DNA from 3 places in the Geobacillus sp. G4 genome. Region 3 is predicted to be linked to each of the others. Evidence: riboswitches for the same ligand, from Rfam matches in the RefSeq annotation. Region 3 holds a riboswitch; each other region holds the start of a gene.
What was found. A riboswitch is a leader RNA that binds a small molecule or an ion and turns the genes downstream of it on or off. The one in region 3 is predicted to bind S-adenosylmethionine.

Region 1 (3,704 bases), 390 kb from region 3:
TGCGTATTTGGTCATCGGCCATAAAGATTATACCGGCGTCCGCTACGGCGACGCGCTCATCCAAGACATCGTCGGCATGGACGAATACCATAGCGGCAAAGCCGATAAAATCGCCGGCATTAAAGTGATCGACAAAAAGACGTTGACGATCACATGGAAGCATGCGAACCCGTCTGTGTTGACCGGCATTTGGGCGTACCCGCTACCGAAGCATTATTTGAAAGATGTGCCAATCAAACAATTGGCGCAATCAGATAAAATTCGGAAAAACCCGATCGGCTTTGGCCCGTTTAAAGTAAAGAAAATCGTGCCAGGCGAATCGGTGGAGTTCGTCCGCAATGATGACTACTGGGCAGGCAAGCCGAATTTGGCAGGGGTCATTCTGAAAGTCGTCAGCCCGCAAGTGGTGCTGCAAGCGTTGAAAAAAGGCGATATTGACGTTGCGGAATTCCCGACGGATCAATATTTGAATGCGAAGGGAACGAAAAACATTCAGTTTATTGGCAAAATTGACCTGGCCTACAATTACATCGGTTTTAAACTCGGCCATTGGGATGCGAAAAAGCAAGAAAATGTGATGGACAACCCGAAATTCCAAAACAAAAAGCTGCGCCAAGCGATGGCGTATGCCATCAACAACCAAGAGGTAGCTGACCGCTTGTACCATGGCTTGCGCTTCCCGGCGACAACACTCATTCCTCCGTCGTTCCCGGGTTATCATGACAAAACAATCAAAGGATACACATATAACCCGGAAAAAGCGAAACAGCTGCTCGATGAGGCTGGCTATAAAGATGTGAATGGCGATGGCCTGCGCGAAGACCCGAACGGCAAAAAGTTCACGATCAACTTCTTGTCAATGAGCGGCGGCGACATTGCCGAGCCGTTGGCAAAGTTTTATATGCAATGCTGGAAAGATGTGGGCTTGGATGTCCAATTAGTGGACGGCCGTTTGGCGGAATTTAACTCGTTCTATGACATGGTTGAAAAAGACGATCCGAAAGTCGATGTGTACGCCGCCGCATGGGGGACGGGAACAGATGTCGATCCGTACGGATTGTACGGCCGCAACGTCATGTTCAACTACTCGCGCTGGGTGAATGAGAAAAACGATGAGCTGCTTGAAAAAGGACATTCCGAGCAGGCGTTTGATAAAGAATACCGCCGGAAAATTTATAGTGAATGGCAAAAGTTGATGAATGAAGAGGTGCCGGTTATTCCAACGTTGTATCGTTCGGCTATCTACGCGGTCAACAACCGCGTTGCCAACTTCACGGTCGATCCAAGCTCGAAGCTAACGTGGAAAGACGTCGGAGTCACATCAGAACAGCCGGAGGTGTCGGAATAAATGATTGCTGTCGCGGATTATGTATGATAGCATAAAAAATAAAAAAACAAATTGCATACGTCTTATCAAGAGTGGGCGAGAGAACGGGCTTGATGACCCCACAGCAACCTGCCGCTGGCAAGGTGCTAACACCCGCAAAGCGGTTTCGCTTTGGATGATAAGAATGGCTCATGACCCCCTTCGCATCATTCCGAGGCGAAGGGGGTTTTTGATTGATGGGAGGTGAGAAAAACGGTGGCAGAACTTTATTCTCTCCGCGCCTGCATGGTGTCGCACTTGCCGGCCGCGGCGTTCGCTGTTCATGTGATGCGCTGTGTGCAGGCGGAGCTCATTCAGTTGGACCCGCAAGCGGTGGTGCATGTCGACCGCGGGGATGGATATAGCCATCTATATGGGGAGATGCAAGCAACGACATTTTCTATTTTGCTGATGAATGCCTAGGCGGATGAGCGGAAGTTAGAAGGGACGTACGCCCTTGATCGCTGCATATGGGCGGAGCTCGGGAAAAAAAGATTTTCCCTGCACGCATGACGCCGTATTTACGGGCGGTGTTTTCAAGTCCATAATGGAAAGGGAGAGCAAGCAATGGCAGTTAAAAAGTTCGAGCATGTCGGCATTCAAGTGAAAGACATCGAGGCATCGAAGGAGTTTTACCAAAACGTCGTCGGCCTTGAGCTGTTAAGCGAGATGATCCATACGAACGGAACGATGAAACTGGCGTTTTTAGGAATTGACGGCTCGATCATCGTCGAGCTGATCGAAGGATACAACCCGAATTTGCCGACGGAAGGAAAAGTGCACCATGTGGCGTTTACGGTGGAAGGCATCGAGCAAGAGAAAGAACGGCTTCAATCGCTAGGCGTCCCGCTTGTTTGGAACGACATTACGACGCTTCCGAACGGGGCGAAATATTTGTTTTTCCTCGGTCCGGACGGCGAATGGATCGAGTTTTATGAGCCGGGGCAATAATTGAACAAACGGCAGGCGGCCCGCTGTTTCGGCCGCCTATGAATTTGCCGTCTGGCTGCCTCGTTCGGCAAGGCCTGTGGCTTATTGCCATGTTCGGGCTCGCCGTCTTCCTGATGCAATGATATACTAGAAAAAGAGAGGGGGGAGGATCAAGTGGAAGAAACGATCGTTCACGCCATTCAAGACGACTATCCGGATGAATTCGCCTGGTGCTACGGATGCGGGCGATTGAACGAGCAAGGCCATCACTTCCGCACCGGTTGGCAAGGGGACAAAACGGTGACCGTCTATACACCGCGCCCGGAACATACGGCGATCCCCGGGTTTGTGTACGGCGGGCTGATCGCCTCGCTCATCGACTGCCACGGCACCGGGTCGGCGGCGCTGGCGTTGCATCGGAAAAATGGCCATGAACCAGGGAGCGGGGAAACGCCGCCGCGCTTTGTCACGGCGTCGCTTCACGTTGATTTCGTCAAGCCGACGCCGCACGGTGTGCCGCTTGTCGCCGTCGGCACCGTGACGGAGATTCATCCGAAAAAATGGCAAGTTGATACGGAAGTGTTCGCTAACGGCGAACTGTGCGCCCGCGGCCAAGTCGTGGCCGTTGTTATGCCGAAAACGTTTGTCCGTGCGTAACAAGCGACGAAAAGCGCCGGAGAGAGGTTTTTTGACAGCGCTTTCTCCGGCGCTTGGCCACTGATTGAAAACGGCTGTGCCTGCCTCGTTTCGCCATGCGCTTGCCTCTCATGATCACCTCTACCGCTGCTGTTTCTCCCCGTCGAGTTCAAGGAAGACGATGTGCAAAAACGCTCTTTCCTTCGAAGATCCATCATCTTCACGGTTTGTCCATGATCAGCACTGACGATGTGGCGCTCGCCACGTCTTTGCCGTTTTGCCGCACGATGGCGGTCACATAAGCGACGGTTTTCCCGAACTTTTCCACCCTAGCCTCGATTTCGGCTTCCCCAGCCGCTGCCGGGCGGTGAAATGTCGTCTGCAAGTTGATGGAGGCGTGCATTTGGTCATCGCGAAGCAAGGTCGTCACCGCATAAGCCATGAGAATGTCCGCCGCCGCTCCGACAAATCCGCCCATAATCACCCCGTTGCCGTTGAGAAGCGATTCGCTGATCGCCCATACGCCTTTCGCATAGCCGTCTTGGGCTTCCGTCAAGCGGACGCCAAGCGACTTGTCGCATGGCGGCGGCGCGCTTTGACCGGCGATGACATCGTGCAAGTTGGTCATTGGCTTCATCTGGAACACCCTTTCTGTTGTCAATCATGTTTTTTTATTCGCCAAACGGCGGCGATTTCCTCTTTTCACGTCCGTGAGGAGGAGAACGGCAAAGCGGCAGCGAAAGAAACAAGAAGCTGATGATGGAAAGGAGAT
Region 2 (3,704 bases), on a different contig from region 3:
TACCGTTGAGCCGGACCAAAAATATGTCGATTGCGACGGGGAAGCGGGCTGGTGTTGAAAGGCAACGGTGGATGGCCGTTGCTTTTCATTTTCAACATTTGGCCGGCGCAAGACATACAATAATAGTATCCTCATTTGAAGTTAGGTGGGTCGGACATGCGACGCGTGGAAAAAGTGATCATCGTCGAAGGGCGATCAGACAAGCAAAAAGTGGCGGCGGTGCTGAACGAACCAGTCGTCATCGTCTGCACAAACGGCACGATCAGTGATGCGCGCCTTGAGGAGCTGGCCGATGAGCTGGAAGGATGCGATGTATACGTCTTGGCCGATGCCGATGAGGCGGGAGAAAAATTGCGCCGGCAGTTTCGCCGCATGTTTCCAGAGGCGGAGCATCTTTACATTGACCGGGCGTATGGCGAAGTGGCGGCCGCTCCGCCTTGGCACTTGGCGCAAGTGCTGTTGCGCGCTCGTTTCGACGTCCGCATCGAATCGCTCATGAGGGGAAGAGGCGAGTGAAAGCGATCGACCGAAACGATGTCATGCGAGTGGTGGAAGTCGAGCCGCTTCTGGCCCTTTACTTGTATACCCCGCTGTGCGGCACGTGCCAGCTGGCGCGGCGGATGCTTGTGGTGGTGGAGCAGTTGTTTCCGGCGCTGCCGTTTTACGAAACAGACATTAACTATATCCCCGAGCAGGCGGCCGAGTGGAAAATTGAAAGCGTCCCTTGCCTGCTTCTTTTTAGGGACGGAACGGTCGCAGGCAAGTGGTATGCCTTTCATTCCGTTCCGTATTTGTACGAAGTGATTCAAGCCTGCTTGCCGTCCCGATGATTCGCCTTTTTTTGACGCTGTTTGACACATTTCTTGGGAAATGACAAAAACGGCGCTCGTTCGTCAACGGGTTGTCGAGATTTTTGTAAAGGATTCTCCCCCCTTTGAATGGAAATAAAGGAAACAAAGGAAAATGGGGGAGGATGCGCAATGGAAATGCGTGAATTGATCGGGCAATTCGTGGAACGGATGCAAGGGTTGCGCCATTTGATGCCGATTTTGCCGGATGAGCAGCTGTATGTTCGGTTTGAAAGCGATGACGAAACCGCCTTGCTGTTGATCGGCAAGGAATCAGCCGCTAGAGGGATGGAAAACGATGAACGGAAAACATTGACGGTGCGCGGTTCCAAAGAGGCGCTCGCGTCCCTGCTGAACGGCGAACTGAAGCTGCAGCAGCTCGTCCGGTTGCGTGAAGTGCACGTGTCAGGAAGCTTCCGCCAGCTTTTGCTTCTTGAATCGCTCCTCCATTTGGCCAAGCCTTATCGGGACGTCGGATAAAAAAGATGTTGACACGCTTCGACAGACAATGATACAATCACATTCGTAGTCAATTGAATAGGCGATTGTTGCGCTCTTATCAAGAGAGGTGGAGGGATGTGCCCAATGAAGCCCGGCAACCGTCAGCGCATGTGCTGAAATGGTGCCAATTCACACAAAGCGGCCTGCTTTGAGAGATAAGAGACGGAATGGTGCACAATACCTTTCTGTTCTCTGCGGGCAGAAAGGTTTTCTTTTTGCGCTCTGCCGCTTGGGGAGGAAGGTGAAACGATGATTACACTCGAACAAGTGACGAAAATCTATCAAGCGGCCAACGGTTCGGTCACGGCAGTCGACAATGTGTCGCTTGAGATTCGCGAAGGAGAAATTTTCGGCATTATCGGCTACAGCGGCGCTGGGAAAAGCACGCTCATCCGCTTGCTCAATGGGCTCGAGAAGCCGACGAGCGGCCGGGTGGTCGTCGCCGGGCGCGATATGACGCGCGTGAAAGGGCGGGAGCTGCGCAAGGCGCGCCAAGAAATCGGGATGATTTTCCAGCATTTCAACTTGCTTTGGTCTCGCACAGTCAGGGAAAACATTGCCTTTCCGCTTGAAATTGCCGGCGTCCCGAAAGAGGAGCGGAACAAGCGGGTGGATGAATTGATCGAGCTTGTCGGCCTTTCCGGGCGCGAGGATGCCTACCCGTCGCAGCTGAGCGGCGGGCAAAAGCAGCGGGTCGGCATCGCCCGGGCGCTCGCCAACAACCCGAAAGTCTTGCTGTGCGACGAGGCGACATCGGCGTTGGACCCGCAGACGACCGATGCGATTTTGGACTTGCTCGTTGACATCAACAAGCGTCTCGGGCTGACGATTGTGCTGATCACCCATGAAATGCACGTCATCCGCAAAATTTGCGACCGCGTTGCGGTGATGGAAAGCGGCCGAATCGTCGAGCAAGGCGAAGTGCTGCATGTGTTCCGCAACCCGCAGCAACCGATTACGAAACGGTTCGTCAAGCAGCTGATCGAGCCCGAGGAGACGGAAGAGGCGATTTCTCATTTGTTTGGCCAATACCCGAGCGGGCTGATCGCGCAGCTGACGTTCGTCGGCGCGGCAGCCGGAAAGCCGCTCATCACCGAGGTGGTGCGTCAGTTTGCCGTCGATGTCAACATTTTGCAAGGGAAAATTTCGCAAACCCATCAAGGCGCCTATGGGGTGCTGTTCGTGCACCTCGACGGGGCGAGGGATGAAATCGACCGGGCGCTTGACTATATTCAACGCCAGCAAGTAGCGGTGGAGGTGATTCACGATGCTCGCTAACCTCCTGCCGAACGTGCAATGGGAGACGATGTGGGCGGCGACGGTCGAGACGCTGTATATGACGGGAGTGGCGGTGGCGGCCACTTTCGTCCTCGGAATCGTTCTTGGCTTGCTTCTATTTTTGACAGCGAAGGGCAACCTATGGGAAAACCGGTTTGTCAATACAGTGATTGCTGCGTTTGTGAACATTTTCCGCTCTATTCCGTTTATTATTTTGATCATTTTGCTCATTCCGTTTACAACATGGCTCGTCGGGACGATGCTTGGCGCCAATGCGGCGCTGCCGGCTTTGGTCATTGGGGCCGCGCCGTTTTACGCCCGCATGGTCGAAATCGCTCTTCGCGAAATTGATAAAGGCGTCATCGAAGCAGCTCAAGCGATGGGCGCCTCAACGTGGACGATCATTTGGAAAGTGCTGCTGCCGGAGTCTTTGCCGGCGCTTGTCTCCGGCATTACGGTGACGGCGGTGTCGCTCGTCAGCTATACAGCGATGGCTGGAGCCATCGGCGCCGGCGGGCTTGGGAACTTGGCGTATTTGGAAGGGTTCCAGCGCAACCATAACGATGTGACATTTGTCGCAACCGTATTGGTGTTGGTCATTGTATTTATCATTCAGCTGATCGGTGACTTTGTCACTTCGAAAATCGATAAACGATAAAGGGGGAAACAACTGATGAAGAAATGGTTGGGTGTGTTGCTCGCCGCCATTCTCGTGCTCGCTTTGGCGGCATGCGGCGGCAACAAGAACGACAACGCGGAAGGCGGCAAAGACGGCAAATTGGTGAAGCTGAAAGTCGGCGCTTCGAACGTGCCGCATGCGGAAATTTTGGAAAAAGCGAAACCGATTTTGAAGAAAAAAGGCATCGACTTGGAGATCATCACATTCCAAGATTACATCTTGCCGAACAAAGCGTTGGCGGAGAAGCAAATCGATGCCAACTACTTCCAACACATCCCGTATTTAGAATCGCAAAAGAAAGAATACGGTTATGATTTCGTCAACGCCGGCGGCATTCATATCGAGCCGATCGGCTTATACTCGAAAAAATACAAAAGCATTGAAGAACTGCCGGACGG
Region 3 (3,704 bases):
ACGGAAGGAGGGAAAACATCTTCCCCACTCCTTCCTGAACGGAAATGCGCTCAGCGAGAATGTCGTCTTTTAACGCCTCCCACTCCGGCGTGGCGAACTGTTTCATAATAGCGATGATGTTGTCGTTTTCCGTAATGGTGCCGTCAAAATCACAAAAGAGAACAAGCTGTTTCGTCATGCTTCCACCTCAACGACGCCCCAGCGGTCGATCGCTTTTTGCAGCGCTTCGTTTTCTGCAGCCGCCTCACGAAGCGGACGGCCGGCCAACACCGCGTCGATCGCCGCGCGAAACGCCCGGCCGCCCCCGATCGCCCCGTCCGGATGGCCGTGAATGCCGCCGCCGGCGTTGACGATGGTGTCAAGGCCGAAATCGCGGATGATGAGCGGCACCAATCCCGGGTGAATGCCGGCCGACGGCACCGGAAACGCCCGGGCAAACGGCTCTTGGTCGTCGGTGAGCGCCCTTGCGATGCCAAGCGCCTGCTCACGCTCCAAGGCCACGCTGCCATACGGCGACGGGAACAGGACAAAGTCGGCGCCGGCGAGCCGCAAAAGCTTTCCAAGCCAAAGCGAAGGCGCCACCCCATAAAATTCGGACGGCGTAACAGCGCCGCTGAACGCCGGGTGAGCCATAATCGGCACCGCAATCTCCCCATCCTCGCGCAACGCCTGCAACACGTCAAGCCCATAAGCGAAGACGTTAAACAACAGCACATCAGCGCCAAGCTCGGCGGCTCGTTTCGCTTTGTCCTTTAACGCAAACGTTTTGCCGGTCAAGTTGACGGCATACAACGTCCGCTTGCCTGTTTGTTCGTACACTTCCTGAAGCGCCGCCTTGCCCTCGGTGATCCGCTTTTCAAACGGAAGAAGTTCGCTGTCAAACAAAATTTCATCGTCTTTGACCAGGTCAACGCCGCCGAGCGCCTGTTTTTTCAATTCCGACGTCAAGTACGCCAAATCGCGGCCGATCATGCCTTTAAAAATGCTCATCAACAGTGGGCGGTTATGCACCCCGACTCGGTCGCGAATGCCGGCGATGCCAAAGCGCGGCCCCGGAAACTGCCGCTTCCATTCTTCCGGAAATGCCAAATCAAGCAACCGCACTTCCCCGTCAAGCGACAGCTTGCCGAACGTCGTCACCAACAATGCTGGCAAATTGGCGCTGAAGTTGACGGTCGGGTAAGCGATTTTGACGATTGCCCGCTTCAACCGCTTGCCGAAATAGGCGTTTACCCGCTCGCTCTCGCCAAGCTCTTCAATAGCGACGACTTCCCCTTTATGTTTGCGAAGCTGCTCCTGCTCCAACGCCGGCAAGTCGGTCCACGTGCCGATCGTCAAGCCGAGCGCGATCCCTTCCGCCTTTTTCCGAATGTCTGTTTCATCATGAAGCAAATACGTTGCCATCACTGCACTCATCGTTCATCCCTCTCAATCTCGAAATAAAAACGCCTCTTCATAAGAAGAGGCGTCACTCATCCATGGCGCTCTTCTTATCTCTCAGCGTTTCCGCTGCAAGAATTAGCACCGTGCTTGGCGCGCGCCAAGCCGGTTGCCGGGCTTCATTGGGCTCGTCCCTCCGCCTGCTCTTGATAAGAAAGCCTGCTCGTTTATGCACTTGTCAAACAATTGGCAAATTTACTTTGAATTATGACATCGCCGATTGGCGTTGTCAATCATTTTTCAAAAATTTTTTTCGAACAATCCAAGGCGGCCGATCCGCTCCGCTGCTTCGCGAAGCCGCGCTTCATCGGTCAAGAGGCCGACGCGCACATACCCTTCGCCGTGCTCGCCGAACCCGATGCCTGGGGCGACGGCGACATGCGCCCGCTCAAGCAGCATGTCGGCAAACTCAGCGGATGATATGCCTTTTGGCAGCGGAAGCCAGGCGAAAAACGACCCATATGGCGCCGGCGCTTCCCAACCGATCTCGCAGAGCGCAGCGATGAACGCATTGCGGCGCGCCTCATACAATGCGACCAACTCCGTGACACAATCTTGCGGACCAAGGAGCGCCGCGGCGGCCGCTTCCTGGATGGCGCCGAACAAGCTGACATACAAATGATCCTGCAAAAGCTCAAGCGCCCGAATGATCCGCTCGTTGCCGACGGCAAACGCCGCGCGCCAGCCGGCCATATTGTATGTTTTCGAAAACGTATAAATTTCGACGCCGACGTCTTTCGCCCCATCGGCTTCCAGGAAGCTGACCGGTTTCCGGCCGTCAAAGCCGATCGCTCCATAAGCGAAATCGTGCACGACGGCAATGCCGTGCTTGGCGGCAAACGCCACCGTCTCCGCGAAAAATTCCTTTGTCGCCGTCGCACCGGTCGGATTGTTCGGATAGTTTAAAAACATGAGCTTCGCTCGGTCGGCCACTGCCGCCGGAATGGCTTCATAGTCCGGCAAAAAACCGTTTTCCGCAACAAGCGGCATCATTTCCATCCGCGCGCGGGCAAGCGCGATCCCCGACCAATAGTCCGGATAGCCCGGGTCCGGGACAAGCACCACATCGCCCGGGTTGACGAGGCAAAGCGGCAGCTCGACAAGCCCGGCCTTGCCGCCGAACAAAATGGCGACTTCGCGGTCTGGATCGACGTTCACCCCGTATTCACGCGCGTAAAACGCGGCAATGGCTTCTTTCAAAAAGAAGTAGCCTTGAAATGGCGAATATTTATGGTATTTCGGATTGGCCGCCGCCCGCTGCATCGCCTCAACGATATGCTTTGGCGTCGGCTGATCCGGGTTGCCTTGCCCTAAATTGATCACGTCGCATCCGGCCTTGATTTTCTCCCCGACTTTTGCGACAAGCGAGGCGAAAAATTGCTTTGGCAGCTGCTCAAGCAGCTCGGAAAAAGGAATTTCCATCGTCATCGCCCACACCTTCTTAAAAAATTCTTGAAATTCTAGTGCAACATCATATATCGTAAAAAGCAAAATGTAAAGCAAAATTTTTTCGAGGTGAAAACTCATGACGATCCGCATCGCCTGCCTCCAGCTTGATATTGCGTTTGGCGACCCGAACGAAAACGAACGGTGCGCGGAAAGCGCCATTGAATCGGCCGTCAAGGACGGCGCGAATATCATCGTGCTGCCGGAATTATGGACGACCGGCTACGATTTGACGCGCCTAGATGAGATTGCCGACGAAGGCGCCGAACGGGCGAAAGCGTTCGCCTCCCGCCTAGCGCAAGCACACAACATCCATCTCGTCGCCGGCTCGGTCGCTAAAAAAACAACAACCGGCGTGACGAACACGATGATCGTGGCCGACCGGAGCGGTCAAATCGTCGGCGAATACAGCAAACTCCATCTGTTCCAATTAATGGATGAACATTTGTATTTGCAGCCGGGAAGCAGCTTAGGCTTGTTTTCGCTCGACGGGCTTGCATGCGCCGGGGTCATTTGCTATGACATCCGCTTTCCGGAGTGGATTCGCGCCCATGCTTTGGCTGGGGCGGAAGTGCTGTTTGTCGTCGCCGAATGGCCGCTTCCCCGCCTGCACCATTGGCGGACGCTCTTGATGGCGCGGGCGATTGAAAACCAATGCTACGTCGTCGCCTGCAACCGGGCTGGCCGCGACCCGAACAACGTCTTTGCCGGCCATTCGCTCGTCATCGACCCATGGGGCGAAGTGATCGCCGAGGCGGACGAGAAGCCGGGCATTCTCTCGGCCGACATCGATCCCGCACTCGTTGCGGACGTCCGCG

Region 1: another riboswitch for S-adenosylmethionine. It lies ahead of ABS784_RS00100 (hypothetical protein); the one in region 3 lies ahead of mtnW (2,3-diketo-5-methylthiopentyl-1-phosphate enolase).
Region 2: another riboswitch for S-adenosylmethionine. It lies ahead of ABS784_RS07880 (methionine ABC transporter ATP-binding protein); the one in region 3 lies ahead of mtnW (2,3-diketo-5-methylthiopentyl-1-phosphate enolase).

What each region holds. Positions count from the first base shown of each region.
Region 1 covers NZ_JBEPJY010000001.1:21,171-24,874, reverse strand. Annotated here, with positions in the region: gene opp4A (oligopeptide ABC transporter substrate-binding protein) at 1-1,348, shown strand, start outside; SAM riboswitch class I at 1,408-1,512, shown strand; gene ABS784_RS00100 (hypothetical protein) at 1,583-1,789, shown strand; gene ABS784_RS00095 (VOC family protein) at 1,934-2,317, shown strand; gene ABS784_RS00090 (PaaI family thioesterase) at 2,471-2,953, shown strand; gene ABS784_RS00085 (PaaI family thioesterase) at 3,153-3,569, opposite strand.
Region 2 covers NZ_JBEPJY010000005.1:70,640-74,343, reverse strand. Annotated here, with positions in the region: gene ABS784_RS07900 (YusG family protein) at 1-58, shown strand, start outside; gene ABS784_RS07895 (toprim domain-containing protein) at 157-516, shown strand; gene ABS784_RS07890 (thioredoxin family protein) at 513-830, shown strand; gene ABS784_RS07885 (sterol-binding protein) at 981-1,328, shown strand; SAM riboswitch class I at 1,402-1,511, shown strand; gene ABS784_RS07880 (methionine ABC transporter ATP-binding protein) at 1,599-2,627, shown strand; gene ABS784_RS07875 (methionine ABC transporter permease) at 2,617-3,285, shown strand; gene ABS784_RS07870 (MetQ/NlpA family ABC transporter substrate-binding protein) at 3,301-3,704, shown strand, end outside.
Region 3 covers NZ_JBEPJY010000001.1:407,864-411,567, forward strand. Annotated here, with positions in the region: gene mtnX (2-hydroxy-3-keto-5-methylthiopentenyl-1-phosphate phosphatase) at 1-178, opposite strand, end outside; gene mtnW (2,3-diketo-5-methylthiopentyl-1-phosphate enolase) at 175-1,416, opposite strand; SAM riboswitch class I at 1,488-1,596, opposite strand; gene ABS784_RS02050 (pyridoxal phosphate-dependent aminotransferase) at 1,681-2,868, opposite strand; gene ABS784_RS02055 (carbon-nitrogen family hydrolase) at 2,966-3,704, shown strand, end outside.